4 regions of the Halomonas sp. EF61 genome follow, and region 3 is predicted to be linked to each of the others. Evidence: predicted binding sites of a transcription regulator. Region 3 holds the regulator's gene; each other region holds the start of a gene.
What was found. Region 3 encodes sigma-54, which starts transcription at its own class of promoters, with help from an activator protein. Its sites were predicted from a motif close to TGGCACNNNNNTTGCTNT; they were not measured.
Positions count from the first base shown of each region.

Region 1: the regulator sigma-54 is predicted to act here: its motif matches at 1,922-1,939, upstream of NFI08_RS06320 (P-II family nitrogen regulator).
Region 2: the regulator sigma-54 is predicted to act here: its motif matches at 2,985-3,002, upstream of NFI08_RS15810 (urease accessory protein UreD).
Region 4: the regulator sigma-54 is predicted to act here: its motif matches at 2,242-2,259, upstream of hmpA (NO-inducible flavohemoprotein).

Region 1 is NZ_JAMSHM010000001.1:1,447,961-1,452,707, reverse strand. Features, by position in the region: gene NFI08_RS06330 (YifB family Mg chelatase-like AAA ATPase) at 1-1,093, opposite strand, end outside; gene NFI08_RS06325 (accessory factor UbiK family protein) at 1,213-1,593, opposite strand; gene NFI08_RS06320 (P-II family nitrogen regulator) at 2,003-2,341, shown strand; gene NFI08_RS06315 (ammonium transporter AmtB) at 2,391-3,641, shown strand; gene glnK (P-II family nitrogen regulator) at 3,832-4,170, shown strand; gene NFI08_RS06305 (DUF3820 family protein) at 4,318-4,533, opposite strand; gene NFI08_RS06300 (SDR family oxidoreductase) at 4,689-4,747, shown strand, end outside.
Region 2 is NZ_JAMSHM010000003.1:219,113-223,859, reverse strand. Features, by position in the region: gene ureC (urease subunit alpha) at 1-1,199, opposite strand, end outside; gene NFI08_RS15820 (urease subunit beta) at 1,196-1,549, opposite strand; gene ureA (urease subunit gamma) at 1,624-1,926, opposite strand; gene NFI08_RS15810 (urease accessory protein UreD) at 1,988-2,911, opposite strand; gene urtE (urea ABC transporter ATP-binding subunit UrtE) at 3,168-3,866, opposite strand; gene urtD (urea ABC transporter ATP-binding protein UrtD) at 4,006-4,747, opposite strand, start outside.
Region 3 is NZ_JAMSHM010000002.1:151,699-156,445, reverse strand. Features, by position in the region: gene rapZ (RNase adapter RapZ) at 1-619, opposite strand, end outside; gene ptsN (PTS IIA-like nitrogen regulatory protein PtsN) at 673-1,158, opposite strand; gene hpf (ribosome hibernation-promoting factor, HPF/YfiA family) at 1,164-1,472, opposite strand; gene NFI08_RS09765 (RNA polymerase factor sigma-54) at 1,632-3,044, opposite strand; gene lptB (LPS export ABC transporter ATP-binding protein) at 3,326-4,051, opposite strand; gene lptA (lipopolysaccharide transport periplasmic protein LptA) at 4,051-4,581, opposite strand; gene lptC (LPS export ABC transporter periplasmic protein LptC) at 4,594-4,747, opposite strand, start outside.
Region 4 is NZ_JAMSHM010000001.1:914,085-918,831, reverse strand. Features, by position in the region: gene NFI08_RS04065 (tripartite tricarboxylate transporter permease) at 1-757, shown strand, start outside; gene hmpA (NO-inducible flavohemoprotein) at 862-2,046, opposite strand; gene norR (nitric oxide reductase transcriptional regulator NorR) at 2,536-4,125, shown strand; gene NFI08_RS04050 (NnrS family protein) at 4,312-4,747, shown strand, end outside.

The sequences.
Region 1 (4,747 bases), on a different contig from region 3:
GGGACGCGGTGCATACACAGTCCTGACGCGGATCCCCCAGATGGCCGCAGGGGCAAGGATTCATTGCGGCAACGAGTTGAAAACGAGCAGGAAATCGTCGTTCGTGGCTGGCCCTGGCGATATGGATCTCGCCGCTTTCCAGCGGCTCGCGCAACACCTCCAGCACCTGGCGACTGAACTCCGGCAGCTCGTCGAGAAACAGCACGCCGCGATGGGCCAGCGAGATCTCGCCGGGCCGCGGACGTGAGCCGCCACCGACCAGCGAGACCGCGCTGGCGGTGTGGTGAGGCGAGCGAAACGGACGACGGCCAAAGCCATCGGACAGGGGAAGCGCGCACACCGAGCGAATCGCCGCTACCTCCAGCGCCTCGTCATCGCCAAGCGGCGGCAAGAGCCCGGGCAGTCGGCTGGCCAGCAACGTCTTGCCGGTGCCGGGCGGCCCGGCAAACAGCAGGTTGTGCCCACCCGCCGCCGCCACCTCCAGCGCTCGCCGGGCCTGATACTGGCCACGCACATCGCACAGATCCAGCGCCGCAGGCCCGTCTTGCGGCGGTGCGGCGGGTAGGTGAGCAACGAGGGGAATGCGCCCGACCAGGTGGGCGACGACGTCGAGCAGGTGCGCCGCCGGCAGCACCTCCAGTCCATTGACCAGGGCCGCCTCATCGGCGTTGGCCTCGGGCAGGATCAGGCGCCGCCCGGCCTGACGGGTGGCCATGGCGAAGGGCAGCATGCCGGCTACCGGCCGCAACCGGCCATCGAGGGCCAGTTCGCCGGCACACTCGACACCCTCCAGTGCGGCGGCGGGCAACTGGCCGGAAGCCACCAGCAGACCCAGCGCGATGGGCAAATCGAAGCGTCCACCCTCCTTGGGCAGATCGGCGGGAGCAAGATTCAGGGTAATACGGCGTAGCGGGTAGTCGAGGCCGCAGGTGGCAAGGGCGCTGCGCACCCGTTCGCGGCTTTCGCGCACTGCGGTCTCGGGCAGGCCGACCAGGGTCATGCCCGGCAGGCCGTTGGCCAGGTGTACCTCGACCTGCACCTCGGGGGCGTCCAGCCCCAGTCCCGCACGGGTGGCAATGATGGCAAGCGTCATGGGCTCCCTGCCTGACGGAAGGCTCATGACCAGTAGAGCACGCCCACCTCACCGGCGCCGCATACCGGCCCCCCGCCAGGGCGGGCCGGCATATCTTGTGATGTTCTGCGTCCGAAGCCTCAGGCGGAGGGCTTGTCGGCTGAACCGCTCGACGCCTCGTCCTGCTTGCCCTGTTCCGGCACCGGCGGCACCGGCACCTCGGCGGCTTCCTCGGCCACGGCAGGCGCCGCGGTCGCTTCGCCAGCGGGCGCTGCACGTTCCTCGACCAGGCTCTCCAGCGCCGCCACCTGCTTTTCCAGCGCCTCGACCCGGGAGCGGGTGCGCTGCAACACGTCCATGAGGATGTCGAAATCCTCGCGTGACACCAGTTCGAGACGATCGAAGGCGCCACGCACCACCTGCTGGACCCCCTTCTGAATGTCTTCCGGGGCCTGGGAGGCGCCCTGCAAGCGCTCGCCGATCTGCTGTGCCAAACGGCTGATGCGATCCTGACTGACCATGATGGCTCTCCTTGAAACGTCGATGGGAACTCCGTTGCCGACAGGATACGCAAGCCGGGCGCCCAACGCATGCTTCGTGGCCCTTGCCCATTGGCGCCCGGCGCATTGGCGACTCCCTGATACCTACACGCGCCCCGGCACGCGACGCAGCACGCGGCCCAACACTCTACCAAGCACAACATGCTCACCAATGACGCACCACCAATACGCGCCAGCACCAAAACAGTGCATTAACTTTGATGCAGTGCCGCAAACTCGCGGGTGTTTTTCGTTTCTCGCTTTCCAAAACAACCACAAGCCATTGTAAACAAAGCTTTTGCCAAATTTATGGCACGTATATCGCTATGCATAGATATCCATGCACCGAGCGGACACAAGCCGCCACCTTATGCACGTAGGGAGCCATGCCATGAAACTGATCACCGCCATCATCAAGCCCTTCAAGCTGGACGACGTCCGCGAGGCGCTGGCCGACAACGGCGTCCAGGGCATCACCGTGACCGAGGTCAAGGGCTTCGGCCGCCAGAAGGGCCACACCGAGCTATACCGCGGCGCCGAGTATGTCGTCGACTTTCTGCCCAAGGTGAAGGTCGAGGTTGCGATCGACGAGGCCCGACTGGACAGCGTGCTGGAAGCCATCTGCAACGCGGCCAACAGCGGCAAGATCGGTGACGGCAAGGTGTTCGTCACGCCGCTGGAAGACGTCATCCGCATTCGCACCGGCGAGCGCGGCTCCGACGCGGTCTGATCCCCGTCCCCTGACCCGACTTCCGATAAAAATATAGCGAGACACTTCCATGGTCGATATCAGTGAACTCAGCTACGCGCTGGACACCTTCTACTTCCTTATCTGCGGCGCCCTGGTCATGTGGATGGCCGCCGGCTTTGCCATGCTCGAGGCCGGCCTGGTCCGAGCCAAGAACACCGCCGAGATTCTGACCAAGAACATCGTGCTGTTCGCGGTCGCCTGCACCATGTATCTGCTGGTGGGCTACGCCCTGATGTACTCCTCCGACGCCGGCGGCTTCATCCCCAACCTCGGCTTCTTGATCGGCGCCGAAAACAGCGTCGATGCGGTGCTGGCAGGTGGTGAAGACGCACCCTACTACTCGGCCCGCGCCGACTTCTTCTTCCAGGTCGTGTTCGTGGCCACCGCCATGTCGATCGTCTCCGGCGCTGTCGCCGAGCGCATGAAGCTGTGGGCCTTCCTGGCCTTCGCCGTGGTCATGACCGCCGTGATCTACCCGGTCTCCGGCTACTGGACCTGGGGCGGCGGCTGGTTGTCCGAAGCAGGCTTCTCCGACTACGCAGGTTCCGGCATTGTCCACATGGCGGGTGCCGCTGCAGCCCTGGCCGGTGTGCTGGTGCTCGGTCCGCGCAAGGGCAAGTACGGCAAGAACGGCGCCATCTACGCCATCCCCGGTGCCAACATGCCGCTGGCGACCCTGGGTACCTTCGTCCTGTGGCTGGGCTGGTTCGGCTTCAACGGCGGCTCCGAGCTCAAGCTCTCCGACGTGTCTTCCGCCAACAACATGGCCCAGGTGCTGGTGAACACCAACGCTGCCGCCGCCGGGGGTGTCATCGCCGCGCTGATCCTGGCCAAGATCTGGTTCCGCAAGGCCGACCTGACCATGGCCCTGAACGGCGCCATCGCTGGCCTGGTCTCCATTACCGCCGACCCGCTGTCCTCCACGGCCCTCGGCGCCACCCTGATCGGTGCAGTCGGCGGTGTCCTGGTGGTGGTCGCCATCGTGGTCCTCGACAAGCTGCGCCTGGACGATCCGGTCGGTGCCATCTCCGCCCACGGTGTGGCCGGTATCTGGGGTGTCCTGGCGGTCCCGCTGAACAACGCCGACGCCACCTTCGGCGCACAGATGCTCGGCATCATCGGCATCTTCGCCTGGGTCTTCACCGCTAGCCTGGTCGTGTGGCTGATCATCAAGGCAATCATGGGTGTGCGTGTCAGCGAAGAAGAAGAATACGAAGGCGTCGACCTGGCCGAATGTGGTCTCGAAGCCTACCCCGAGTTTAACGTCGCCAAGAAGTAAGCCTGAGCTTACCCGCGACACCAGTGAGCTGGCGTGCTCCTCCTGGCCCCTTCGGGGGCCTTTTTTATTGCTGTTCGCCAGGGGTATGCTTTGTCACACTAGTCAGGACAGGCGCAACGGCGCGCCGCCAACGGGTTGGCGCCAGGCACGACCGACGCCGCCCCCACACGGACAGGATGAGGAACCCGCCATGAAACTGGTGACCGCGATTATCAAGCCATTCAAGCTCGACGACGTCCGCGAGTCGCTCTCCGAGATCGGTGTTCAGGGCATCACCGTCACTGAAGTGAAGGGCTTTGGCCGTCAGAAGGGCCACACCGAGCTGTACCGGGGAGCCGAGTACGTGGTCGACTTTCTGCCCAAGGTGAAGCTTGAGGTGGCGGTCGACGACGGTATGACCGAGCAGGTCATCGAAGCCATCGTCCAGGTCGCCAACACCGGCAAGATCGGTGATGGCAAGATCTTCGTCACCCCGCTGGAACAGGTCATTCGTATCCGTACCGGCGAGACCGACAAGGACGCTGTCTGACCGACGATGGCAGCTGTCTTCAGCCACCCCCCTCGAGCAGGTCATTCGTATCCGACCCGGCGTGACCGACAAGGATGCTGTCTGACCTCGACCGACAAGGACGCTGTCTGACGACGGCGACCGGTTCTCCCCGCCAGGTGGCGCCGCTCAGCCGCGGCGTCGCAACGGCTCCAGCAAGTCGCTCAGGCCGTTGTGGTCGATCTCGTGCATCAGCGCCAGCAGGCGTCCGATCTCTCCGGGGGGAAACCCGACCCGGGCAAACCACGCCAGGTAAGGCCCGGGCAGATCGGCGATCAAGGTGCCTTGATGCTTGCCGAAAGGCATCGGCAAGGTAACCAGGCGTTCCAGGTCCTGAGGATTCATCGCTGCTCCTGAGCGGGTGGGTGAGGGAAAGACGCACAGGGTACTGGCCTGCGGGCGGCGTCGCCATCGATTCGCCTCCCCATTGAAAGTCTCCCCGTTGAAAGTCTTCCCCATCGACGCCATGGTTATTTCCAGGTATCGACAAGGAGGCCGACATGACCACACTCGTGATAGGTGCCAACGGCCAGATCGGCCGCCAGGTCTGCGCCATCGC
Region 2 (4,747 bases), on a different contig from region 3:
GCACGCAGGTTGTCGGCGCCACGTTCTTGATCTTCCGGCAGTAAACCACGCTGCACCTTCATCTTGTGAGCGGTCTGCCAGGTCCTGCACACCACCTCACCGACGCGTCCCATGGCCTGGGAATCCGAGGCGATCATCGAGATGACGCCGAGGTCATGCAGGATGTCCTCGGCGGCGATGGTCTCGCGGCGAATGCGCGAATCGGCGAAAGCCACGTCCTCGGGAATATTGGGGTCGAGGTGATGACACACCATCAGCATGTCCAGGTGCTCGTCGACGGTGTTCACCGTGTAGGGCCGGGTCGGGTTGGTCGACGACGGCAGCACATAGTCCTTCGAGCAGGCGGTGATGATGTCCGGTGCGTGGCCGCCCCCGGCGCCTTCGGTATGGTAGGTATGGATGCCGCGCTGCTTGAACGCCGCCAGGGTGTCCTCGACGAAACCGGACTCGTTGAGGGTGTCGGTGTGGATCGCGATCTGAACGTCGTAGCGCTCGGCCACGCTCAGGCAGGTATCGATGGAGGCCGGGGTCGTACCCCAGTCCTCGTGCAGCTTGAGCCCCATGGCGCCCGCTTCGATCTGGGCCTCCAGCGCCTCTGGCAGGCTGGCGTTGCCCTTGCCGAGCAGACCGATGTTCATCGGCAGGCTGTCGCAAGCCTTGAGCATCTGGTGGATGTGCCAGGCCCCCGGCGTGCAGGTGGTGGCGTTCGATCCGGTGGCAGGCCCGGTACCGCCCCCCAGCATGGTGGTGATGCCGCTGGCCAGGGCCTCGTCCACCAGCTGCGGACAGATGAAGTGCACGTGGGCGTCGATGGCGCCGGCGGTGAGGATCTTGCCCTCGCCGGCTATGACCTCGGTGCCGGGTCCGATCACGATGGTGACGTCCGGCTGGATGTCTGGATTGCCGGCCTTGCCGATGGCGGCGATGCGCCCCGCCTGGAGGCCCACGTCGGCCTTGACGATGCCCCACCAGTCAAGGATCAGGGCATTGGTGATGACGGTGTCCATCACCGTCTGGTCGAGACGCTGGCTCTGCCCCATACCGTCACGAATGACCTTGCCACCACCGAACTTGACCTCGTCGCCGTAGTGGGTGGCGTCCTTTTCTACCTCGATCCACAGCTCGGTGTCTCCCAGGCGCACCCGGTCTCCGACAGTGGGGCCATAGATGTCGGCATAAGCCTGACGACTGATCTTCATCGGGCGTCCTCCTGGCCGCTGTCGCCGCTGGGTGCACCGGCATCGTCCAGCGCGCCCATGACTTCACCACGAAAGCCGTAGATATGACGACGTCCGGCGAAGCTCACCAGGGTGACCTCACGGCTCTGCCCCGGCTCGAAGCGCACTGCGCTGCCCGCGGCCACGTCCAGACGAAAGCCCCGCGCCCTGACGCGATCGAACGCCAGTGCCGGGTTGGTCTCGGCGAAGTGATAGTGGGATCCGACCTGAATCGGTCGATCTCCGCGATTGGCCACCTCCAGCGTGACCCTGTCGCGACCCTCGCACAGGGCGATGTCACCGTCCTTCAGTTGGTATTCTCCGGGGATCATCCTGCGCCCTCCCTATTGGTATCAGCGTATGAGCCTGTCGTGTCGCGCCCGGATCAAGCCGGGAGCTGGCAGCGTCACGAGATCGGGTTGTGCACCGTCACCAGCTTGGTGCCGTCAGGAAAGGTGGCCTCGACCTGCACCTCGTCGACCATTTCCGCCACCCCTTCCATCACCTCGTCACGCCCCAGTATCTGGCGCCCTCGGCTCATCATTTCGGCGACGCTCAAGCCTTCCCGGGCACCCTCCATGATCTCGCAGCTGATCAAGGCCACCGCCTCGGGATAGTTCAGCTTGAGCCCCTTGGCGCGTCGCCGCTCGGCCACCAGGCCAGCGGTAAACAGCAAGAGCTTGTCCTTGTCACGCGGTGTCAGCTCCATCCTTTCATCCTCGATGTTGGTCAGGGTGGCCAGGGGTCGCCTGTCCCGCCCGGCATGACATTCAGGTAAACCAGATGCGCGGCACACAGGCCTCGCGATCCATCAGCATCGGACGCAGCAACGTCCAGGCCGCCTCGCACAGCGACCAGGCCTCGCGCCGCGAGTGACCGAGGTAGCGCAGCAGCAGGACGCCATCACGCACGGTGACGGCCCAGCGCTCGGCTTCATCAGCGCCGGGACTGCCGGCAAGGTCACTCCCTCCCTGCCCCAACCCTTGGCGCAGACGTTCGATCGCCGCGGACTCGTCTTCGAGCCCGACCGCCCACAGGGTTGCCTGGACGCTGCACCCTCGCTGCCCCCAGGCGCCGTGAAAACGACGATGGTCAGGGTCGAGGGGCTGGCGCTCGATCCACAGTGGTCGTCCGTCCCGGGACAGCCGGAAGCGCTGTTCGAGGTGGCCGCTGGCAAACGGCAGGTCACTGGCCGGCCGGCCCAGCGCCAGCACCTCCCAGCCCAGGCAGCGGGCGCTGCCGGAAAGCTCGATCTCGGTGGCCTGCACCCCTCGCGAGCCGTCGAAGGCGATGGTTTCCTGGGGCAACCACTCGAGCAGCCCGCCCTCCTCGACCACCAGACGAGTGCGCTGGGACCAGGCCACGGCGTTGCGGTCGGCCCGATACAGCTTGTTGGCCGCCGGTGTGGTCAGCAGCGCCCGCGCCCCCGCGCCCACCCGCGCCTGGATATCCAGGATATCGCCGCTGACCAGCCCCCCCGGGGGATGCAGCAGATAGACGTGGCAGGTGCCGTCGCGGCCTTCGGGATAGAAGGGACGCTGCACCCGCAGGGGACCGCGATGATCCACTCGATAGAGGCGAGTGGCCTGGCCATCATGGCGAAAGCCGAGATCGAGGCTGGCCTCCCAGCGCCGTCCCGCGTCGAAGCGATGGCCGTGCCGATCGGTCGAATCCTGTGTTGTCTGCGCGCTCATGGCTCTCCCGGGCGGTCCGTCGAGTCGGCGTGGCAAGCGAAAGTAAAAAAGGCCACCACCATTGCCCAATCAAGGTGCAAGCCCCGTACCAGCTTCTCAAATCTCTATTTTTCTACTTATTTTTCAATTTCTTATAAAACAGCCAACGATTGCACCAGAGAAAAGCACGCCTTTGGTCGCGCACAAAAAAAGTGCGCAACCTTACGATTGCGCACCATTGATGTGCAGCGATTCATCCTGATTGACGCGCTACCGCTCAGACGGTCAGGTAGCGCTTCACCACGGCGTCGTCGAGCTCACCGATATCACCGACGGCGACTCTCCGCCCGCGATCGAGGATGGCGAAGTGGTCGGCGAAGCGACGGGCAAAGGGCAGTTTCTGCTCCACCAGCAGCACGGTCAGCCCATCATCGGCGATCAACCGACGGATGACTTCGCCGACCTGGGCGACGATATTGGGCTGGATGCCCTCCCCCGGCTCGTCGAGGATCAACAGCTTCGGCTCGATCACCAGGGCGCGCCCGATCGCCAGCTGCTGCTGCTGACCGCCGGACAGATCGCCGCCCCGCCGGTGACGCATCTCCTTGAGCACCGGGAACAGCTCATAGATGCGTTCAGGCACCTGGCGCAGGCCATCACCACGGGCGGCAAGGCCAGTGCGCAGATTCTCCTCCACCGTCATCAGCGGAAAGATCTGGCGTCCCTGGGGCACATAGCCCACGCCCAGGCGTGAGCGATCCTCGAGGCGACGCTTCTCCAGCGCGACACCGTCGGCGTAGTGAAGCTCACCGCCGGTAATCGGCACCTCGCCCATGATCGCCTTCATCAGGGTGGTCTTGCCGACGCCATTGCGACCCAGCACACAGGTACAGGCCGCCCTGGGCACGTCGAGATCGAGATCCCACAGAGTATGGCTCTCGCCATAGAACTGATTGAGCCCGCGAATGCTCAGCATCGATCCACCTCCTTGCCCATCTCCTGCACCCACCGGCCACAGACCTTCGCCCACAGCGTGGCCAACCTGCCGCGGGATGCGCTGTCCGCCCAGTACAGCGCCCTTACCGAAGACTGCTGAGGTACTCGCTCCACTCCGATCATGCCGCCTCCTCGTCGCCACCCAGGTAGACCTCGATCACCCTGGGGTCGCTTGCCACCTTGTCCATACTGCCCTCGGCCAGTACCGAACCCTGATGCAGCACCGTCACCGTGCGGGCGATCGAACGCACAAAGCCCATGTCGTGCTCCACCACCACCACCGAGTGCTTGCCGGCGAGGCTCAACAACAGCTCTGCGGTACGCTCCATCTCCTGCTCGGTCATCCCCGCCACCGGCTCGTCGACCAGCAACAGCCGAGGGCGCTGCATCAACAGCATGCCGATCTCGAGCCACTGCTTCTGTCCGTGGGACAGGATGCCCGCCTGGCGGCGACTGAGCGACGCCAGGCCCACCGTCTCGAGCACCTCCTCGATTCGCGCCAGCACCTCCCCGGTCATGCGCGCCTTGAGCGTCGGCCACAGACTCTTGTCCATGGCCATCGCCAGCTCGAGGTTCTCGAACACCGTCAGCGCCTCGAACACCGTGGGCTTCTGGAACTTGCGCCCGATGCCGAGCCGGGCGATCTCCGGCTCGTTCTTGGTCAACAGGTTGTGGCGGCTGCCGAACCACACGCTACCCTGATCCGGGCGCGTCTTGCCGGTGATGATGTCCATCATGGTGGTCTTGCCGGCCCCGTTGGGGCCAATGATGCAGCGCAGTTCGCCGTCGTCGATGGTCAGGTTGAGATCATTGATGGCCTTGAAGCCGTCGAAGCTCACCGACACGTCCTCGAGATAGAGG
Region 3 (4,747 bases):
TGGGATCGCAGCCATTGGCATCACGCAGCGATGGTTCCCAGTAGGGATTGGGCAGACAGCGGGCATCGAACACGATGTCTGCATCCGGCGGCACGCCACGCTTGAAGCCGAAGGACTCCACGGTCAGGCTCAACTGGCCGCTGCGGTGGTCGGCGACCTGTTCGGCGATGCGCGAACGCAGTTCGTGCACCGACAGGCGAGAGCTGTCGATGACCAGATCGGCCAGGTCTCGAATACCCGAAAGGGCCTTCTGTTCGGACTCGATGGCTTCCGCCAGGGTCATGTCGCTATCACGGGTCAGGGGGTGACGGCGCCGCGTGTGGGAATAACGCTCGAGCAGAATTCGCGCATCACTGGTCAGGTAGACCACCTGGCAGTCGATCGGACTCTGCTTGAGGGACGCCAGCTGGGCGGGGAAGCGTTCCAGTGCCTCAGGCAGGTTGCGGGCGTCGACGCTGACGGCGATACGGCGGGAATGACCGTTTTCCAGCTCGTCCACCAGGGCGCCCAGCAAGGTCGCGGGAAGGTTGTCGATGGCGTAGAACCCCAGGTCCTCCAGGGCTTGAAGGGCCACGGACTTTCCCGAGCCGGAGCGACCACTGATGATCACGAGCTGCATGTCCTGTCTCCTTGGGCAGGCGTCCATTGCTGATGGCCTAGGCAAGGCCGCGATCAGGAGGGAGTGTCGTCCCCTGGCGCCTGTTGGCGGATGGCTTCCTGCAGGCGCTCGTGAAGCTCGCGCTGGGAGCTGGCGTGGCGCAGACGGTGACGTGTGTCGGCGTCGTTCATGACGCCGGCGACCTGGCCGAGCAGGGCGAGATGGGCGTCGTCGGCCTCTTCCGGTACCAGCAGTACGAACACCAGATCGACGGGCTCACCATCGATGGCATCGAAGTCGACAGGTTCCGCGAGTTTGAGGAAGCCGGAGATGGGCGCCTTGCAGTGGGGGTTGCGGGCATGGGGAATGGCGACGCCATTGCCTATGCCGGTACTGCCCAGGCGCTCACGTCCGATCAGCCGACTGAAGACCTCCTGGCTGTCCAGGCTCGGGGTGTTCTGCGCAATGAAGGTGCTGAAAAACTCCAGCACCCTCTTCTTGCTGCCTCCCGGGACATCGAACAATGTGCGCTCGGGAGGGAGAATGGCTTCCAATGTCATGAGAGTCAGCGAATTCCGGCGCCTTGGGCGCGGGCTTGGGATTTTTCCTTGTGCTTGACCAGCTGGCGGTCCAGCTTGTCGGCAAGGGCGTCGATAGCAGCATACATGTCGCCGTCCTGCGCTTCGGCATGCAGGTCGGCACCGGCGGCGTGAAGGGTGCAGGCGGCCAGCTGGCGTTCCTTTTCCACCGAGAGGGTCACCTGGACGTTGGTGATGTTGTCGTAGTGGCGCTCCACACGGGTGAGCTTCTCTTGTACGTAGTCACGCAGGGGATCGGTCAATTCGACGTGGTGGCCGGTGATGTTGACTTGCATGACAGGCTCCTTGCTCTTTCGGGTGGTGGCTTGATTGTAACCCTTTTTCCGATCCTGCAAACCCCCTCGACGCTACGCAGAAAGACGCAGATGTCATGCGAAATTTCAAGTGCTTGCGCTTTCCCGATAACTAGGCTAGCGACGCCGCAGCGCAAGGCCTCAGCGCAGTCGCTTGCGCTCGCTGGAAGACGGAATATTCATGGCTTCCCGGTACTTTGCCACGGTGCGTCTGGCGACATTGACGCCGTCTTCCGCCAGCAATTCCACCAGTTTGCTGTCCGACAGAGGTTTGCGGGCAGGTTCCTTTTGAATCAACGATTTGATCATGGCGCGGATGGCGGTACTGGAATGGGCGTCGCCATCCTGGCCGACCTGGCTCGAGAAAAAATACTTCAACTCGAACACGCCGCGAGGCGTGTGCACGAACTTCTGGGTGGTCACGCGGGAGATGGTGGACTCGTGCATCTCCACCTTGTCTGCGATATCGGCCAGCACCAACGGTTTCATGGCCGCTTCTCCCTGCTCGAGGAAGTCGATCTGACGCACCATGATTTCCCGGCCGACCTTCAGTAAGGTGTCGTTGCGGCTGGACAGACTCTTGATCAGCCAGCGCGCCTCCTGCAGGTGGTCCTTGAGGAACTGGTTGTCCTGGCTCTTGTCCGCGCGCCGAATCAGTGCAGCGTAGTCGGGCTGGATGCGCAGTCGGGGCATTGCATCCGGGTTGAGTTCAACGCGCCAGCCCTCTTCGGTGTGGCGTACCACCAGGTCGGGTATGACGTAGTCGTTATCGCTGTCACCGAACTGGCTGCCGGGACGTGGGTCGAGGCTCCGGATCAGCTCGATGACGCTGTCGAGTTGGTCGTCATCGAGTCCTAGTCGGCGCTTCAGCAGACGTCGGTCGCCGCTGGCCAGCGCCTCGAGAAACTGTCTTACCAGTCGTCCGGCCTGGGGCAGCAGGACGGTATCGCGAGGCAGGCTATCCAGTTGCAGCATCAAACACTCGCGCAGGTCGCGGGCGAACACTCCGGTCGGTTCGAACTGTTGCAGCCGAACCAGCACCGCCTCCACCTCGGCGAGGGGAGGGGGGCGACGACCGTCTTGCTCGAGCCCCTGGGCAATGTCATCCAGCGTCTGCTCGAGATAGCCGTCGGCGTTGACCGCGTCGAGCAGGCTCTCGGCGATCAGGCGCTCCTGGTCGCTGACGTCGAGCATCGCCAGTTGCCAGCTCAGGTGGCTGTGCAGTGACTGGGAGCTTGCCTGGCGCTCGAAATCCGGCGCCTCGCCACTGCCGGCGGGGGTGGTGCCCAGGTCCTGGTAGGTGTCGGACCAGTCGCTGTCCACACTGAGTTCCGAGGGAATCTGATCCGCCCAGTCATCTTCCACGGCTTCCCTCGTCTGCTGTTCGCCGAACTCGTCCTCGAGTTCGAGCATGGGGTTGGCCTCCAGCGCCTGCTGGACCTCCTGGCGCAGGTCCAGGGTCGAAAGCTGCAGCAGGCCGATCGCCTGTTGCAGTTGCGGGGTCATGGTCAGCTGGGTACCGATGCGCAGCTGCAGTGACGCCTTGAGGGCCATGGGTCGGGATCCACCAGTGTTGTCGAAAGGCTTTACCCTAACGACGAGTCATCAGACATGCAAGCATCTTGCCAAGTTGGTGTTTTTTGACCTGTGGGAGGGAGTGTAAAGGTCGATGTGGAACAACTTGGTAGGGGGGAGGTGCTTCTTTCGAGGGAGGCCCTGTGTGCAAGGTGAGGCCGACCCTTTCGGGGCCGGCGGTTGGATGCTGATGCTGGCAAGTGTTGCGGCCGCTTGATGCGACTGCGACTGCGACTGCGGCTGTCGGGCGGCCCTGCGGTCTAGAGGCGGAAGTTCTCGCCCAGGTAGACCTCCTTGACGCGCTGGTTGGCGAGGATGGACTCGGCGCTGCCCTCAGCGATGATCTGGCCGTCGCCGACGATGTAGGCACGATCGCAGATATCGAGGGTCTCGCGCACGTTGTGATCGGTGATCAGGACGCCGATATCGCGGGCCTTGAGTTGACGAATGATGGACTTGATCTCGCCCACCGAGATCGGGTCGACCCCGGCGAAGGGTTCATCGAGCAGGATAAAGGCCGGCTCGGTGGCCAGGGCGCGAGCGATCTCGACCCGGCGCCGCTCCCCGCCGGACAGGCTCATGCCGGGGTTGTCACGAATATGGCTGACGTGGAAATCCTCGAGGAGTTGCTCGAGACGTGCTTCTCGGCCCTCGCGGTCGAGGTCCTTGCGGGTCTCGAGGATCGCCATGATGTTGTCGGCCACCGACAGCTTGCGAAAGATCGAAGCCTCCTGAGGCAGGTAGCCGATACCGGCCAGCGCGCGCTGGTGCATGGCCGCGCGGCTCAGGTCCCGATCATCGATGCTGATGCTGCCGGCGTCGGCTCTGACCAGGCCGACGATCATGTAGAAGGAGGTGGTCTTGCCGGCCCCGTTGGGGCCCAGCAGACCGACGATGCTGCCCTGCTCGATCGACAGGCTGATGTCCTGGACGACGCGACGCTTCTTGTAGCTCTTGGCCAGATGGCGAGCGTGGAGAGTCTTCATCAGTTTCCTTGGCTTTCCGGCTCGAGGGTCATGCGAATGCGCTGCTCGCCCTGGACGCCCTGGGCGCTGGAGCGGGCCTGGACCACGCGGCGATCGAGGAAGTACTCCAGATAGGCACCGTCGAAGGTGTCATTGGCCTTGTGCAGCTCAGCCTGGTCGATCAGCTCCATGCGGCGTTCGGCTACGTGGTAGATCACCTTGCGGCCCCAGCCCTTGACCACCGGTTCTTCCGGGGATGGCTTCTGCTCGAGGTAGGCGCGGGAGCCGGTCGCGGTCGCCAGTGACAGTTGTCCCTGGTCGTTGCGCTGGATCTCGACGCGTTCGCCGGTGAGGATCATGCTGCCTTGCACAATGCGCACGTCGCCGGTATAGACCGCGGTACCGGCGCGATCATCGAGATCCAGCTGGTCGGCCTCCACCTGAATCGGTGCGCTGCGATCACTTTCCAGCGCCAGGACACTGCTGCCGGTGGCGCCGGCGGCCAGGCCAAGGGCCAGGGCAAGCAGGAGGGCGGGACTTGGACGCATCATGGAAGGGGCTCCTTATTGAGGCTCTGGCGGATGATGACCGGTGACATTGTCGGTCAGGCGAGCGGTATTGTCATGGATCCAGGCGTCGAAGCGCTCCCCTTGCATCTGTTGAGGGGGTTGGCGTAGGACGGCTGGCGTTTCGCTCCAGACATGGCCACTGTCGCTG
Region 4 (4,747 bases), on a different contig from region 3:
GCGTGAAATCGGCGTCTATCGCTACGTCAAGACCGCCATCATCGGCTACAGCGTCGGCGTGCTGCCGGGCGCCGGAGGCTCCATGGCGGCCTTTGTCGCCTACGCCGAGTCCATGCGCAGCTCACGCCACCCGGAGAAGTACGGCAAGGGGTCGGTGGAGGGCATCGCGGCGGCGGAGGGCGCCAACAACGCCATGTGCAGCGGCGCCTTCGTGCCGATGCTGTCCTTCGGTATTCCCGGCGATCCCACCACCGCCATCGTGCTGGGCGTGCTGGTGATCAACGGCCTGCAGCCCGGGCCGCAGTTCCTCGACAGCCAGCTTGCGCTGGTGGCACCGATGTTCATGGCGCTGCTGGTGGCGGCCCTGGTGATGGTGCCGCTGACGCTCTACGTGCTGGGGCCCTGGTTCGTGCGGATCGTCTCGATCCGCCGCGATGTGCTCTACGCCAGCATCGCGGTGATCGCGCTGGTCGGCTGCTACGTGGCCACCTACTCGATCTTCCAGATGGGACTGGCGCTGGTGTTCGGGGTGCTCGCCTTCCTGCTGCGGCGTCAGGGCTATCCGGTGGCCTGCCTGCTGCTCGGCTTCGTGCTCGGCCCGAGCCTGGAGGAATACTGCCGACGCTCGCTGTCGCTGTCCGACGGCAACCCGCTGATCTTCCTCACCAGTCCCGACAGCCTGTTCTTCCTGGCGCTGACCGGGGTGTTCTACTACTTCATGGTGGTGAGAAAGCCCGAGGCGCGACAGCACGCCTGATGTCCTGGCCGGTGAGCGACCGCCGCAAGACACGACAAGGCCGCGCCCTCGGGCGCGGCCTTGTCGTGGTGGGCTGAGTGGAACGCGACGGCCAGACGTGCTTGTCAGGCGGCGCTACTGGTGTTGCTGAGCGGACGCGAGGGGCCGAAGTGCTCGTAGTGACGGCGCTGCTCGGGGATACCCAGCTCTGCCAGATGGCTGTCGATGGCGCTCATGAAGGGCGGCGGGCCGACGAAGTAGCACTGGGCGTCGCCGCCGGGCAGCAGGCGGGCCAGCAGCTCGCGCTCGAGGCGGCCCTTGATGTCGCCGCCGTCGCCTTCCTCGTAGGCGCAGACCCGGGTCAGCAGCTGCGGATAGTCTCGGGCAAGGGCGTCGACCTCACCACGGAAGGCGTGGTGGTCGATGTTCCGGGCAGCGTGGATGTAGCAGACCCGGCGTCCCTGGGCCAGGGCCTGGCGTGCCAGCGGCAGCATCGGGGTCTGGCCGACGCCGCCGCTGATCAGCATTACTGGCGCGTCGCCATCGTCCAGGGTCAGCTCACCGGCGGGGGGCAGCAGTTCCAGGGTGTCGCCGACGCGCATCTGCTGGTGCAGGAAGTTGCTGACCAGGCCGCCCGGCTCCTGTTTCACCGAGATGCGATAGCTACGGCCGTTGGGGCTGCCGGACAGGCTGTAGTGGCGATGCACGATTGCCTCGTCCACCGCCAGACGCAGGCCGATGTACTGGCCGGGCTCGGCGTCGGCCACCGGCTGGCCGTCGACCGGCTCCAGGGTGAAGGAGCGAATCACCTCGCACTCGCGCTGGATCTGGGCGACACGAAACTCGCGCAGTCCACGCCAGCCGCCGGGGCGATCGGCGAAGGCCTGGTAGCGCTCGGCTTCGGCGGCGATCAACAGCGCGGCCAGGTCGTTGTACAGGGCCGCCCAGGCGTCGGCGATCTCCGGCGTCACCACCTCGCCCAGCACCTCGCCGATGGCGGCCATCAGGCATTCGCCGACGATGGGGTACTGCTCGGGCTGGATGCCCAGCGAGACGTGCTTGCTGATCACCGTCTGCATCGAGTCGATGACCTCCTGGGGCTGGCGGCGCAGGCCGACATAGGCCAGCACCCCTCGCGCCAGCGCCTTCGGCTGGCCACCGTCGGCCTGATGGGCCTGGTTGAACACCGCCTTGACCTCCGGGTAGCGCTCGAACATCAGCGGATAGAAACGGGCGGTGATGGCGTCGAGGTGTTCGGCGACCAGAGGGGCGGTGGCATCGATGATGGCGTCTTGGGCAGCGGTGGTCATGGCGTCTCCTGTCAGGGATATGGCGCAGCGCGCTCCCACTGTGGCAAAAATCCTTCACCGCGTCGGAGGCCTGGCTCGTTTGGGCCTACTTTTTCTCTACAGCTTGTGAACAGAGCATCGGTTGATATGCCTCGACACCTTCGGTGCTTCCACGGGGTCGGGGCGTATCGCTCGTCGCCTTTCTGTACCCTGTATGGAGCAAGCGATATGCCGCTTCGCTTGAGGTGCGCCAACTTGCCACAGTGTGGGTGATCCAGAGCGGGTAATGAGCGGGCAGTGTGGATCCACAGGGCGCTTGTCGAGAGCGCTGGTCACGCTACCCGGCTCCTTTTTTCTGGCCCGGTTCCCGGCCACGTTCCCGACCCGATTCTGTCCCGGTATTCGCCCTGGGCAGTGGTAACTCTTGCGAATGAAATCGAGATTGCATGTCGATCTGACACTGCAAGTGCTATCGTTTTGACACTGTTGATAGTCAAAAGGACATTCGAGGTGGTCAGCTTTCTACGACGCCTGCGTGCCCTGCTGCAGCGCCTGGGCGATGAGCAGGGCCCCGAGCTCGCCGAGGCCTGGCAGGGCGTGCTCGAATCACTGGTGGCCCCCACCGCGGCGGATGCCAGCGCGCTGCTGGTGGCGCAGGGCTCCGGTCTCAGGCCGGTGGCCACCATCGGCCTGCCCGAGGGCGTGGCCGGCAGGACCTTCGCCTTGAGCGAGCATCCTCGCCTCGCCGCCATCGCCGAGGCGCCGGGGGTCTGCCGCTTTGCCGCGGACTCGCCCCTTCCTGATCCCTACGACGGACTGCTGGATGACGGTCTCAGCCCTGTCCATGACTGCCTGGGGGTGGCGTTGCGCGACGGCGATGAGCTGATCGGCATGGTCACCCTGGACGCCCTGATCCCGGGGGCGCTGGCCGAGCTGGATGACCAGGGCCTGCTGGCGGCGGCCGAGTTGCTGGGCACCTGCCTGCGGCTGTCCCGGCGTCTGGACGGCGCCCGCCTGCAGCTCGCCCTGCAGCGCGATGACCACGGCCAGTTGCCGCGTCGGCTGACCGGCTGGCGCAGTGGCGCCATGCGCAAGCTGATGGCATCGGTGGAGCTGGTCGCCGCCACCGACATGAGCGTGCTGGTGCTGGGCGAGACCGGCGTCGGCAAGGAGCGCATCGCCCATGCCCTCCATCACGGCTCGCGACGTGCCGATGGGCCCCTGGTGGTGGTGAACTGCGCCGCGCTGCCGGCCTCGTTGATCGAGAGCGCCCTGTTCGGCCATCGGCGCGGGGCGTTCTCCGGGGCAATCAGCGACCATCGCGGGCACTTCCAGATGGCCGACGGCGGCACCCTGGTGCTGGACGAGGTGGGCGAGCTGCCGCTGGAGCTGCAGCCGAAGCTGTTGCGGGTGCTGCAGGAAGGCGAGGTCCAGCCGCTGGGCAGCGATCGGCTCCAGCATGTCGACGTTCGGGTGGTCGCGGTGACCAACCGGGATCTTGCCCTGGAGGTCGCCCAGGGGCGCTTTCGCGAGGATCTCTATCATCGGCTCAGCGCCTTCCCGCTGGAGGTGCCCCCGCTGCGCCAGCGTCCCGAGGACCTGGCGCTGCTGGTCGGACACTTCCTGGAGCAGAACCGGGTGCGTCTCGGCGTCGGCAACCTGTGCCTGAGCGAGGCCGCGCGGGAGTCGCTGGCGGCCTGGCACTGGCCCGGCAACGTACGTGAGCTGGAGTCACTACTGGCACGTGCCTCGCTGCTGGCATTGGCCTCGGTGGACGTGCTCGGGACGCCCGATGCTCGCCGCCGTAGCGTACGCATCGAGGTCGAACACCTGGGGCTGGCGCCGGCGACAGCCCGGGCCACCGACGCGCCCGCAGCGCAAGGCGACACGTCTCGAAGCGCCGTGTCGCCGGCCGATCGTCCAGCGGGCGAGGCGCTGGATCGAGAGCCCTCGCTGCGGGAGGCCACCGAGGCCTTTCAGCGCGAGCGCATCCGGCAGGCCCTGGACACTGAAGGCAACTGGGCTGGGGCGGCTCGCCGGCTGGGGCTGGACCCCGGCAATCTGCATCGCCTGGCGCGGCGGCTGGGGCTAAAGGCCTGATTCTGGCCTGGTCATCGCCAAGGGCGTGCGAGGCTGTCGCGGGGTTGGGGCTGGGTTGGGGGATGCAGGGCTTGCCAGCGTGAGTCAGGTTTGCGGCATCGGCAGTGCCTTTGATGTGCATCATGGTGATGTTGTCCAAAGCGGGCCAGACTTCACAAGACCAAGTGAATTACTCAGGTACTCGCCATGTCATCCGTCGCCGCTCGTCTGCCTCTTGCGCGCCTCGCCTTTCGTCCCTTCTTCCTGCTGGCGGCGGCCTTCAGCGTGGTGGCCCTGCTGGTGTGGCTCGCTTTCTGGCACGGCATCTTCGTGCTGTCGCCCCGGGCGGGCATGCTGTGGTGGCACCAGCACGAGATGCTGTTCGGGGTGGTGGGGGCGGTGGTGTCGGGGTTCTTGCTGACCGCGGTGCAGACCTGGACCGGCCTCAGGGGGCTCCATGGCGCCCCGCTGCTGGGGCTCGTCGCACTGTGGCTGGCGGCCAGGCTGGGGCTGGCCTTTCCCGTCTTGCCCCAGGCGCTGGTGATGGCGCTGGACGTCGGCTTTCTGCTGATCGTCTGCGCCGTGATGGCGGTGATGGTGATCCGGGCGAAGCGCTGGCGCAACCTGATCTTCGTGCCGGTGC